2 regions of the Mycobacterium spongiae genome follow, and region 1 is predicted to be linked to the other one. Evidence: riboswitches for the same ligand, from Rfam matches in the RefSeq annotation. Region 1 holds a riboswitch; the other holds the start of a gene.
The links. Region 1 has a riboswitch for cobalamin ahead of metE (5-methyltetrahydropteroyltriglutamate--homocysteine S-methyltransferase). Riboswitches for the same ligand answer to the same signal wherever they lie in the genome.
Positions count from the first base shown of each region.

Region 2: linked by a shared signal. The riboswitch ahead of F6B93_RS10840 (PPE family protein) and the one ahead of metE (5-methyltetrahydropteroyltriglutamate--homocysteine S-methyltransferase) in region 1 are both predicted to bind cobalamin.

Region 1 covers NZ_CP046600.1:4,263,696-4,267,570, reverse strand. Annotated here, with positions in the region: gene metE (5-methyltetrahydropteroyltriglutamate--homocysteine S-methyltransferase) at 1-2,247, opposite strand, end outside; cobalamin riboswitch at 2,384-2,601, opposite strand; gene F6B93_RS17290 (SDR family oxidoreductase) at 2,630-3,277, opposite strand; gene F6B93_RS17285 (SDR family oxidoreductase) at 3,293-3,875, opposite strand, start outside.
Region 2 covers NZ_CP046600.1:2,667,927-2,671,801, forward strand. Annotated here, with positions in the region: gene F6B93_RS10830 (FAD-dependent oxidoreductase) at 1-513, shown strand, start outside; gene F6B93_RS10835 (Gfo/Idh/MocA family protein) at 562-1,560, shown strand; cobalamin riboswitch at 2,117-2,329, shown strand; gene F6B93_RS10840 (PPE family protein) at 2,573-3,875, shown strand, end outside.

The DNA.
Region 1 (3,875 bases):
CAGGGACGCGGTTACCTCTTCGACGTTGCGGGTCTTCAACCCGCAGTCGGGATTGACCCATAGCCGTCCAGCCGGCACCGCCCGCAACGCGGCACGCAGCGATTCCGCCATTTCGTTTGCGCTGGGCACTCGCGGGGAGTGGATGTCATAGACGCCTGGACCCACGCTGTTGGCGAAGCCGATGGCGTTCAGATCCTCGAGCACCTCCATATGGGAACGTGCCGCCTCGATAGAGGTGACGTCGGCATCGAGGTCGGCAATGGCTTCGATCACCTCGCCGAACTCCGAGTAGCACAGGTGGGTATGTATCTGAGTCGAGTCGGCTACGCCGGAGGTCGCCAACCGGAAGGCCGCTACGGCCCAGCGCAAGTACTCTCGCTGGTCCGCGCGTCGTAGCGGCAGCAGTTCGCGGAGCGCTGGCTCGTCGACCTGGATGACCGCGATGCCCGCGGACTGCAGATCCACGGTCTCATCGCGGATGGCCAGCGCTACCTGGTTGGCCGTCTCGCCCAGCGGTTGGTCGTCGCGGACGAATGACCACGCCAGGATCGTGACCGGTCCAGTCAACATGCCCTTGACCGGCCGGTCGGTCAGCGACTGCGCATAGGTGATCCAGTCGACCGTCATCGGATGGGTGCGGGACACGTCGCCGTAGAGGATCGGTGGGCGCACACAGCGGCTGCCGTAGGACTGCACCCAACCGTTCTCGGTGGCGAAGAAGCCCTCCAGCTGCTCGGCGAAGTATTGCACCATGTCGTTGCGCTCGGGCTCACCGTGTACCAGCACGTCGAGTCCCAGCCTTTCCTGCAAGGCAATGACATCGGCGATCTCGGCTTTCATCCGGCGGACGTACTCGGTCTCGTCGATCGCGCCGGCCCGCAAGGCCGCGCGGGCGGTGCGGATCGCCGCGGTCTGCGGGTAGGAGCCGATGGTCGTGGTCGGTAGCGATGGCAGGTGCAACCGCGCGTCCTGGCTGGCGCGGCGGTCGGCGGCGTTTCCTCGATGCGCGCCGGACGCGACGATTGCGTCGATGCGGGCGCGAACCTGCTCGCTATGCAGGCGCGGGTCGCGTTTGCGGGCCGCCACCGCGGCATTGGATGCCTCGATCGCTTCGGCGACCGCGTCGCGCCCGTCGGTCAGCGCACGCGCCAACACCACAACTTCGGCCACCTTTTCCGCCCCGAACGCCAGCCAGCTGCGCAGATCGTCATCCAGGTCGGTTTCTAGCTCCAGCGAATAGGGCACGTGGAGCGTCGAGCAAGACGTAGACACTGCGACCGTCGCCGCCGAACCCAGCAGCGTTGCCAGCCGGCTCAGCGCCGACTCCAGGTCCGTGCGCCAGATGTTGCGTCCGTCGACGATGCCGGCCACCAGTGTCTTGCTGGCCAGTTCTGGTGCCCCGACGATCGACGCCACTGCCGCGCGCGCACCTGCCACCAGGTCGACCCCGATCGCTTCGACGGGCGTGCGGGCTAAAGCCGCCAACGCTGCGCCCGGGTCACCGAAGTAGGTGGCGACGTGGATGGCCGGCCGGTTGGACATCGATCCCAGCGCGGTGTACGTCCGCTCGGCCAGCGCGGGCGCGTCGGCGCAGATATCGGTCACCAGCGCCGGCTCGTCGAGCTGCACCCACTGGGCGCCGCCGTCGGCGAGGAACGACAGCAGCTCCGAGTAGATCCCGACTAATTCCTCGAGCCGTTCGATGGGTCGGGGCGCACCGTCGACCGCCTTGCTCAGCAGCAGGAAGGTAACCGGCCCGATGACGACCGGGCGCGCCGGAATCCCCTGCCGGTGGGCCTCTTTCAGCTCGGACAGCACCTTGTCCGCGTTCAGCGTGAACCTGGTTGCCGGCCCAATCTCGGGAACCAGGTAGTGGTAATTGGTGTCGAACCACTTCGTCATCTCCAGCGGCGCGATGGTCTCGGTGCCGCGGGCGGCCGCAAAATAGCGGTCCAACTCGTCGGAGACCCCGAGTACTCGTTCCGGTAGCGCGCCAAGCAGAACGGCGGTGTCAAGCATCTGGTCGTAGTAGGAGAAGGTGTTCACCGGCACCGAGTCCAAGCCGGCGGCGGCCAGATCCGACCACGTGTCGCGGCGCAGGGTCGCGGCAACGGACTCCAGATCGGATCGACTAGTACGCCCGGCCCAGTAGCCCTCGGTCGCACGCTTGAGTTCGCGGTGCGGGCCGATACGGGGGGAGCCGGTAATGGTTGCAGTAAAAGGTTGACGACGGTCTAGCTGGGTCACGAGCTGTCCTTCAATCGACGGGATGGTCACCGCCCGTTGACACAGCGCCGATCCAGCTCGGGTGCGAATATGCGCACACACCATCGCCGGGTACGGCCACGCGCCCACTCCACGAGGCGATGAGCCGCCGGACGCGGCGCGCCCGGCACGGCTGGCAGGTCTTCGGACTTGCAGGCGCGCACTTCGGTGGTGCTCCTACTGGCCGTCGCTTCCCAGCCTCAGATTTCCTAAGGACCAGTGCTCTAAGACGGCGGTCGTTCCTGCATACCGCTGCGGGACAGTCCCGGATTCTCACCGGGTTCCCTCTCGCGACGCATCGTTGCTTCGCTCGATGCCGGCGCCAGCATCATGTGGCGACGGCAGACCAGCTGCGTGCTCCAGGTTACTCTGCGGCCACCAGCGCGTCGGTGATCGGGACATCTCCGTCGTTGAACTCGATGGTTCGGCCAATGGTCGAGGCGTCCCTCAGCGCTGCGGCCACAACAAGTGCGACATTTGCCCTTGCGACAGTGCCTTTTCCCGCACCCACAGCGATTCGGCCCGTCGCGGGTTCGAGCGTGAGCCGGCCCGGTCCCAGCACGGTCCAATCCAGGTCGCTGGCCCGTAGATGAGCATCCGCGGTCGCCTTGGCCTCCGCGTACGGAAAGAACGGATTGTCGATTGCCACGCCGTGGTTGGGACCCGCGCCGAAGTAGGAAACCATCACGAAACGACGAACGCCCGCTGGCGCGGCGGCATCGATCACCCGGATTGCGGCATCACGATCGACCGCGTACGTCCGCGCCGGGTTGCCGCCCCCTGCGCCAGCCGAAAAGACGACCGCATCGTGCCCGGCCAACAGTTGCGCCAGCGCGGCGGTATCGAGTTGTTCGATATCGGCCGCCACCGGCTTGGCGCCCGTCGCGGCGACGTCGTCGGAGTGATCGGGATTGCGGAAGACCGAACTGACTTGGTCGCCGCGTTCGGTCAGGATGCGGGCCAGTCGCAGTCCGATCTTGCCGTGGCCACCGATAACGATGATGCGCGCCATGACCCGACGCTACCGCTAGGGCAGCGGGGCGCGGCCCATGATCAGATCGATGATGGGTTTGCCGGGCGGGTACGCACCGGTGAGCGATGACATCGTGTGTCCGTAGTCCACCAGCATCGTGATTCCACTGATCCCGAAAGCGGCGGCGCTGTTGAGGAACGCCATGGCATCGCCCATCTGCTCCGGGGTATGGACCTTGGAGCCGGTTTCGTCCCGATAGTCCTGCGCAAAGGTGAGCCACAGGTCTGCGTTGGCCTGGGCCAGCGGGGTGTCGGTCGGACCGGGGCAAATGGCGTTGATGCGGATCCCCTTCTTCAAAAGGGGATAGGCCTGGGTCGCCACGTAGGCATTGATGGCCTTCTTGCTAAAGCCGTAATGGATGATGCCGTCGGCCTCGTGCGCCGATACCCAATCTTGGGCCGCCGCATAGTCGGGCGTGGCCAGAAACTCCAGCAGTCGCGGCAGATCGTTTTCCCACCCCATGCCGGCGACTGAGGAGATCAAACAGATCGCCGAGCCCGACGAGAGCAGGTTGTTGTCAAGCAGTCGCTTGATGAGATGGCGATGGCCGATGAAGTTGATCCTCATAAGGTCTGGA
Region 2 (3,875 bases), 1.6 Mb from region 1:
GAGCAGTTTCGTAACGAAGTTCTTGCGCTGTTGCCCGAAGCGGCCGAGTCGGTGGCCGGTCTCACGTCGATGGATGAGGTCAAGCACCTTAACGTCCAGGTGAATCGATTGCGTCGGTGGCACGTTGATGGGTTGTTGTGCATCGGCGACGCGGCGCACGCGATGTCCCCGGTCGGAGGGGTCGGCATCAACCTGGCCGTGCAAGATGCCGTCGCGGCGGCGACCGTGTTGGCCGATCCGCTGCGCAGGCACCGGGTGACATGTCGCGACCTGGCGGCGGTCCGTCGTCGTCGGGTGGTTCCCACCGCGGTGACCCAAGCGGTGCAACGGATGTTGCACCGCAGGTTGCTCGGCCCGCTGCTGCGTGGTGCGGACCCCACCCCTCCGGCGATGCTGCTTCGCCTGGTCGAGCGGCTGCCGTGGCTCTCGGGGCTACCTGCCTACTTCGTCGGTGTCGGGGTGCGGCCCGAGAACGCCCCGGCGTTCGCCCGTCGCGGCGGCCCTACCAGCTAGCCTGCTCAGGCGGCGGCGACCGGTCCGCTTAGGTGCTAGCGTCTGTGCGTGACTGGACACGGGGCACCGGTGCGGATCGGCATTCTGGGCGCGGCCAACATCGCGCCGGCGGCGGTCATCAAGCCGGCCGCGGGCCACGTCGAGGCCCTTGTCGCCGCGGTGGCAGCACGCGACCCGTCACGGGCGCAGGCCTTTGCCACCAAACACGGGATCGCCCGGGTCCACGACAGCTACGAGGCACTGATCGCCGACCCGGCCCTCGACGCCGTCTACATTCCGCTGCCCAATGGCTTGCACGGCGAATGGACTCGGGCTGCATTGGCGGCCGGTAAGCACGTGCTGTGCGAAAAACCGTTTACCGCCAATGCCGCCGAAGCTGCTGAGATCGCCGAACTGGCCGCCGCCTCGGATCGGGTAGTGATGGAGGCCTTCCATTACCGCTACCATCCGCTGACGTTGCGCATCGAACAGATCATCGGGTCCGGCGAACTGGGCACGCTGCAGCGGGTGGAGACGGCGATGTGCTTCCCGCTGCCAAAGTTCTCCGACATCCGCTACAACTACTCGCTTGCCGGCGGCGCGACGATGGATGCCGGTTGCTACGCGGTTCATATGGCCCGCCTGTTCGGCGGAGAGAGCCCGGAAGTGGTTTCGGCACAGGCGAAGACGCGCGATCAACAGGTGGACCGTGCCATGACGGCCGAGCTGCGTTTTGCTGGTGGGCACACGGGCCAGGTCCGTTGCTCGATGTGGTCGTCGGACCTGCTCAACATCAGCGCCAGGGTGGTTGGCGATCGCGGCGAGCTGAGAGTGCTCAATCCCGTTGTTCCCCAGTTTTTCCACCGGCTGACGGTGCGGGCAGCACGCGGCAAAAGGGTGGAACGTTTTCCACGTCGGCCGTCCTACGCCTATCAACTCGACGCATTTGCCGGCGCTGTGTTGCACGGGCGAGCGGTCACGACGACGCCGGAGGATGCGGTCAAGAACATGACCGTCATCGATGCGATCTACCAAGCCGCCGGGCTCCCACTGCGCAACCCGAGTTAACACCCTGCCCAGTGCGGCTTTGACACCGAGCACGCTCGTGGCAAAGGCGAGTGGCCGGATCGAGAACGACGCTCCTGCAACGCGAGTACCGTGGAAGTCACGCGCGGTCGGTGGCGGTTCGGATTAAACGCCAGTGCGATGTTGGTTGGGCCGCTCGTTAGGGGGATCAGTGATGAATATCAAGAAAATCGGAGGGACGGTCGGACTCGCCGGCCTGCTGGGTGCCGTATCGCTGGGGCTCGGTCCGGGCATCGCGCAGGCCGATCCCGGGCCGCGAATCCCACGACCACCGGGACCGCATGTCGACCATCCGATCAACCCGCGTCCGTTATCGCCGGGGCACATCAAGCAGGTCTGCCCCTGGCACTCACCGCCGGGCCACTGGATTGGGGGGCCGCACGGGATACCCTGCACCTGAACAGATTCGCTGCGAACACCACCGGGAAGGCGCGCCGTGGCTGGCTGAGCGTTCCCTGTGACTCACCTGTGACGGCTGGGCTGAATATGCGGCGTCGACTAGCGTAAAGCCCGCAGCTGGTTTGCTGGCGGCATCTGCGTGTCGTCAGCATCAATCGGCGACCGCTTATTCAGGTTCGCCGTGAGAGGGAACCCGGTGTGAATCCGGGACTGTCCCGCAGCGGTATGCAGGAACGAACGCCGTCATCGGCACTGGCCCACAGCTCTGGGGCCGGGAAGCGACGGCCAGTAGGCGCAGCGTTTTGGCTGCGTGCCTGTGAGTCCGAAGACCTGCCAGTTGCGCCGGGCGAGTGTCGCCCGGCGCGCGTCGCCTCGTGGATCGGGCGGACGGCCATCGCGAAGAGCAGGGTTGCGCTGATTGGAGCGCCGGTGATCAGCTCTCGCGGCTGCAACGTCCCATCGGGCGGCGGGCATCCCGTCGTATCGGAGGACGTTTGATGGTAGGCCGAGCCCCGAGAGGCCATGCAGCGAGCTGCGATGGCCTATGCGGCGTCGACCGGCATCCGGGTGCTGGCGGTGGTCGATGACCGCACCGATGTGGCTGGCGTCGCCGCCGGAGGTGCATTCGGTGCTGCTGAGTAGCGGCCCCGGACCCGGCCCGCTGCTGGCCTCGGCGGCGCAGTGGAGTTCGCTCAGCGTCACCTACACCGACGCAGCTGACGAGTTGGCCATTTTGCTCGGTGATGTGGCGGCCGGCGCCTGGGAGGGGCCGACATCTGGGTCCTATGTGGCGGCCCACGCGCCGTATCTCGCGTGGCTCATGCAGGCCGGCGCCGACAGCGCCGCGATGGCCGCCCAACAACAAGCCACGGCCGTCGCCTACTCCACTGCCTTGGCCGCGATGCCGACGATGGCGGAGCTGGCCGGCAATCACGCCACTCACGCAGTGCTGACGGCCACGAACTTCTTTGGTATCAACACCATCCCAATCGCGCTCAACGAAGCCGACTACGTCCGGATGTGGATTCAGGCCGCCACCGTCATGGGTACCTACCAGGTAGCCTCGACCGCGGCTGTTGCCGCCACACCGCAGACCACACCGGCCCCCCCGATCGTGAAAGTCGACGGGCAGGCGGTCGCAGCCGCCCAAGCAGCAACGTCGCCCGCCGACAATCTCAGTCCGTTCGAACAATGGCTGCTGCGGATCTACACCGAGTTCTACAACGCGGTACTACAACCGTTTGTTGACTGGGTGGCGAACATCCCGTTTCTGCAAGCCATGTTTTCTGGCATCGATCCTTTTCTGCTCATTCTCGGTAATCCGCTGACCTACCTCAGCCCGGCGAACATCGCGTTCGCCCTCGGCTTCCCGATGGATATCGGTACCTACGTGGCTCTGCTGTCGCAAACATTCGCCTTCATCGCTGCGGACCTGGCTGCTGCGTTCGCCACCGGTAACCCGGTCACCATCGGCTTCACCATCCTGTTCACCGGCGTCGAAGCCGTTGGGACGATCATCACCGATACGATCGCGTTGCTGAAGACCCTGCTCGAACAGACCGTTGGGCTGCTCCCGGCGCTGCTGCCGCTGCTGACCTCGCCGTTACTGGCGTCGGGTGCGGTGCTCGCACCGATCGGCGCCAAGGGTGTGGCGGCGCTGGTTGCCGTGCCGCCACCGCCGCCACCGGTCGCGCCCGCCGCACCGCCGCTGGCAGCGCTTGCGCCAAGCGGACCCACGTCGGCGCCAGCCCCGACGCCGGCCCCCGTCGAGGCGACCGCCGCGGCACCGGCGCCGGGCCCGCCACCGCCAGCGGCTACCGCTCCACCCTCGGTGACCGGTGCCGGCGTGGGCGCGCACATGAACGGCCTTGCCTACCTGGTGGGCGACCTGGATTCGG